2 regions of the Thalassospira lucentensis genome follow, and region 2 is predicted to be linked to the other one. Evidence: riboswitches for the same ligand, from Rfam matches in the RefSeq annotation. Region 2 holds a riboswitch; the other holds the start of a gene.

Region 1 (2,401 bases), 1.1 Mb from region 2:
ATCACCGGAACTCCGTCGGGAACCTTATCAAGTTCATCGACAAAAACAGCCCCCATGTCGCGCAGGCGGTCGACCACGAATTTGTTGTGGACGATTTCGTGGCGGACATAGACCGGCGCGCCGTACTTCACCAGCGCCTTTTCGACGATCTCGATCGCACGATCCACCCCGGCACAGAAACCGCGCGGGTTGGCAAGAATGATCCGAAGGTCGGCTTTGTCAGACATGATACGGGTCCGAATGTTCATGATGCGTGCCATGCGATGGCACGGTTATTCAAATGTCTTCGTTACATAACCCGCCAGCACCGGACGTGCAATGACAGACACCATGCAAAGATGGATGTGGATGCATGTATTGGTGGCAATTGTTGTGAATGCACTGATTTCAAACGGAAGCGGGTTGTGTCGCCATATCGGAGCGAATAGACTGCGCGCGGCTGTGCCCGGATCGGGCATGACAGCGGATTTGACCAGTTCTATAGAGGCTTGGATGACGATTGCGAACGGACTGCGGCGTATTTGTGCATTGGGTTTGGTGTCGTTTGCCGGTTTCCTGGCGGCGTGTGGCACGTTCGAAGAGCAGCCGGTCCCGGCATGCCCGCGGGCCTTTTTGCCCAATGATACCGCCCGTCTGGTGCAGTTCAACGGTCAGGGCAGGGATCTGACCGATGTGATCCTTGAAGCCGAATTTGGCGGATATCTGGGCGATTGCGGCTATGACCTTGATGACAAGGTTCTGAACGTTGTCATCAGCCCGATCATCAATGCCGAACTGGGCCCGGCAGCACAGGGGCGCAACGCAAAACTCCAGTATTTCGTAGCCCTTAAGGACCCGTCCGGCGAGTTCATCCAGAAGAATCTGTTTGATGTCGACATGGTCTTTCCGAGCAATTTGAACCTGGCGCGGTATCGTGACGAGCAGGTGACCCTGAACGTGCCGCTGGACGATGTCTGGGCCGGTCCGGATTACGAGATTTACCTTGGTTTCCAGCTGAGTGCTGACCAGCTTGATTACAATCGACGCTTCGGAAAAAATTAATAATCCGGCCTATTATTCATTTTTAGTGAGTAATCAAATCCCGCCCGCATCGCGTGGCGGGATTTTCGTTTTTGGACAAAAGTTCGTTTCCGGTAATCCTCATACAAAATAATGGACATTTGCCGGAGGAGCCAAAAAAGGGCTTTTAATCCTCATACCAATGGGTGGGGTCGAAAGGATATGATTTTTGGGGCTGGTCTGGTCGGATTCAAATCCGTATAAGGGGGCATACCCAAATGATCCCCGTGGGAGAGTGCCACGGTCTTGATCGATGTGCGTGATTGCATCGATAGGGATTGCGCGGACGCCGAAGGAGCAACCACCCCGGAAACTCTCAGGCAAACGGACCGCGGGGAGATGGGACTCTGGAAAGCAGGCGGCATCAGAAATCGATGTGCGCCTCGCCGAAGATGTAAGCAGACCGGTGTCCAAACCGGCTGTGATTCTTTCAGGCTCCAAGACAGAGGGGGACGTGGTTGGCCACTGGTCGGCTATGTTTCGCAACGCCTGTCTGGAGACCTTGATGGCCGATCATCAAACCGAACTGCTGAAAACCGCCCTTTATGATTTGCATGTGGAACTGGGTGCCAAGATGGTGCCGTTTGCCGGTTATGACATGCCGGTGCAATATCCGCTGGGGGTGAAGGGCGAACATCTGCATACCCGTGCGAAGGCCGGTCTGTTTGACGTTTCGCATATGGGGCAGGTCCGCCTGACCGGTGAACATCGCGTGGCCGAGCTTGAAAAGCTTGTGCCCGGTGACATCGCGATCCTGAAACCCGGCCGCACCCGTTATTCCGCATTCACCAATGACGATGGCACGATTTTGGACGATCTGATGATCACCAATGCGGGCGACAGCCTGTTTCTGGTGATCAATGCCGCGTGCAAGGATGATGACATTGTCCATATGCGGGCCAATCTTGATAATGGTGTGGAGCTGATCGAGATTGATGACCGCGCATTGATGGCCTTGCAGGGACCGGATGCCGCCCGCGTGCTGGCACGGTTTGCACCGTCGGTTGCCGATATGAAATTCATGAGCTTTGCCGAGATCGATATTGCCGGTATCGCGTGCTTTGTCACCCGGTCGGGCTATACCGGCGAAGACGGTTACGAGATTTCCGTGCCGAACGACCGCGCCGAAGAACTGGCGCGCAAGTTGTTGGCCGAGGATGAGGTCGAGGCGATTGGCCTTGGCGCGCGTGATTCGCTGCGTCTTGAAGCCGGTCTTTGCCTGTATGGCAACGATATCGACACCACGACCACCCCGGTTGAAGGCGACCTTAACTGGATCATCAACAAGCGTCGCCGCGAAGAAGGCGGGTTCAAGGGCGCAGACATCATCCTTGATCAGCTT
Region 2 (2,401 bases):
AACATTGGCATCGCCAATCAGGGAGCGGAATTTTTCAAGGAATTTGGCTGCACTCTTGGGCGCAGTATCGCGGCCATCCAGATAGGCATGGATTTTTACCGGCACACCGGCTGATGCGATGATTTTGGCAAGGGCTGCCATATGGGCCTGATGGGAATGCACCCCACCTTCGGACAGAAGCCCTGCGATATGACAAACACCACCGCTTTCTTTCAGCTTGGCGATGACCTTTTTGACCGTGTCGGTTTCGGCAATCAAACCGGTTTTGACCGCGTCATCAATTTTCGGCAGTTCCTGCATCACAACCCGACCGGCACCCAGATTCATATGGCCGACTTCCGAATTGCCCATCTGCCCTTCGGGCAGGCCGACATCCAGACCGCAAGCCTTTAAAAAGCCGGTCGGATTATTGGCATAAAGCGCGTCCCAAACAGGGGTATTGGCCAATGCAACCGCATTGTCCTTGCTTTCCTCGCGATAACCCCAGCCATCCAGAATGCACAGCACCACCGGACGCGGGCGCTTTACGGTATTTGATACAGTCACAATCATAATCCCACGAAGTAAGGTACACGAAATAAGGTAAAAGGCTGAATTACCGGTAAAGATGGTTATTTTCCGGTAATTTCACCATCCGTACAATGACGTCGGGCGCGGTGGGTCCGCCATCAGACGCTGCCAATCATAGCATTTTCAACGCGCAATCTATCATGAATGGAAGCATTGAACAGCCTTCCGGCCGGGTATTTTTTGTGCGGTTGCAAAGCTGCTTTTTGACAAGGCTTGCCACCTGCCTGTAATCTGGCATGCAACGGTGATACCTCGAATAACCGCGATGGGAGAGCCCGTTTTGATCCCGTGATCAGATCGGCGCCGAAGGAGCAATAGCCCCGAAAACTCTCAGGCAGATGGACCGTTGCGGATTGAGGCTCTGGAGAGAGAAAGCGGTACGGGGCCAACGCCCGGCACCATATTTCCACCGAAGGATGAAGCCATGTTGTCAAAGGCGGTTGTTTTTGGTGGCAGGGCGCACAATCTCAGGTCAAGGGACAGAGGGGGCAAGACACCGGTTCTATAACGTCGTGCGGCATTTTTCCGCATGACAAAGAGCCGTGGGAGGCCCTTTTGACCGAAGAAAACAAACAACGTCCGCAAGACGTTAACCTTTCCGTTGTTGATCTTTATACCATCGGGATCGGGCCATCGAGTTCGCATACCGTCGGTCCGATGCGGGCAGGCTATCGGTTCTGTCTGGAACTCGAAGCCCGGAACATTTTGGAAAAAATCGGCTCGGTAATTGTTGATCTTTACGGATCGCTTGCCCTGACCGGCAAGGGGCACGCCACCGATACCGCGGTGATCATGGGGCTTTCGGGGGAACGACCGCGTTCTGTTGATCCCGACCGGATCGCACCGACGATGGATGCGATTGACCGGGACCGCGAATTACAGCTTTATGGTCGCCATCCGGTTTCCTTTAACCGCGATACCAATCTTGTGTTTCACATGGCCGAAAGCCTGCCCGAACATCCCAATGGTATGCGGATCACCGCCTTCGACCATGATGGTATTGTTTTGCACAAACAGGAATATTTCTCGGTCGGGGGTGGATTTATCGTCTCGGGAGATGATCGTGGGGCGGAATATTCCGGCGATAACATAACGCTGCCTTATCCTTTTTCCTCGGCCGACGAATTGATGGCGATCTGCAAACAGGAAAAGCTGTCTATTGCCGAAGTCATGGCCGAAAATGAAAAAAGCTGGCGCGACCCCGCCGAAACCGAGGAATTCGTTGATCGCGTGCATCGCGCGATGATGGATTGCATCGAACGGGGCTGCAAGTCGGATGGTATTCTGCCCGGCGGGCTGAATGTCAAACGGCGCGCGCGTAAACTTTACCTTGAACTGACCGAACGGCCCGAAGCGGGGCTTAAGGATCCGTTGACCGTGATTGACTGGGTCAATCTCTATGCCCTTGCGGTGAACGAAGAAAATGCTGCGGGTTCGCGCGTGGTTACGGCGCCGACCAACGGGGCAGCAGGCGTCATTCCCGCCGTGCTGCGCTATTACGAACGGTTCGGGGCCAATGTCACACAGGGAAAAATACGCGAATTCCTGTTAACCGCGGCGGCCATTGGTTCGATTTATAAAAAACGCGCCTCGATATCGGCTGCCGAAGTCGGTTGTCAGGGTGAGGTTGGTGTCGCCTGTTCGATGGCAGCCGGTGCCCTTTGTGCGGTTATGGGCGGCACGCCAGAACAGGTTGAAAACGCCGCCGAGATTGGTATGGAACATAACCTTGGCCTGACCTGTGATCCGATTGGCGGTCTGGTGCAGGTGCCTTGCATCGAACGCAACACCATGGGGGCGGTCAAGGCGATCAATGCCGCCCGTCTGGCGA

The links. Region 2 has a riboswitch for glycine ahead of R1T41_RS10220 (L-serine ammonia-lyase). Riboswitches for the same ligand answer to the same signal wherever they lie in the genome.
Region 1: linked by a shared signal. The riboswitch ahead of gcvT (glycine cleavage system aminomethyltransferase GcvT) and the one ahead of R1T41_RS10220 (L-serine ammonia-lyase) in region 2 are both predicted to bind glycine.

Annotation. Positions count from the first base shown of each region.
Region 1 covers NZ_CP136684.1:961,067-963,467, reverse strand. The annotation lists gene ispH (4-hydroxy-3-methylbut-2-enyl diphosphate reductase) at 1-227, opposite strand, end outside; gene R1T41_RS05105 (hypothetical protein) at 457-1,041, shown strand; glycine riboswitch at 1,278-1,401, shown strand; glycine riboswitch at 1,405-1,507, shown strand; gene gcvT (glycine cleavage system aminomethyltransferase GcvT) at 1,565-2,401, shown strand, end outside.
Region 2 covers NZ_CP136684.1:2,078,525-2,080,925, forward strand. The annotation lists gene gpmI (2,3-bisphosphoglycerate-independent phosphoglycerate mutase) at 1-552, opposite strand, end outside; glycine riboswitch at 827-926, shown strand; glycine riboswitch at 930-1,055, shown strand; gene R1T41_RS10220 (L-serine ammonia-lyase) at 1,126-2,401, shown strand, end outside.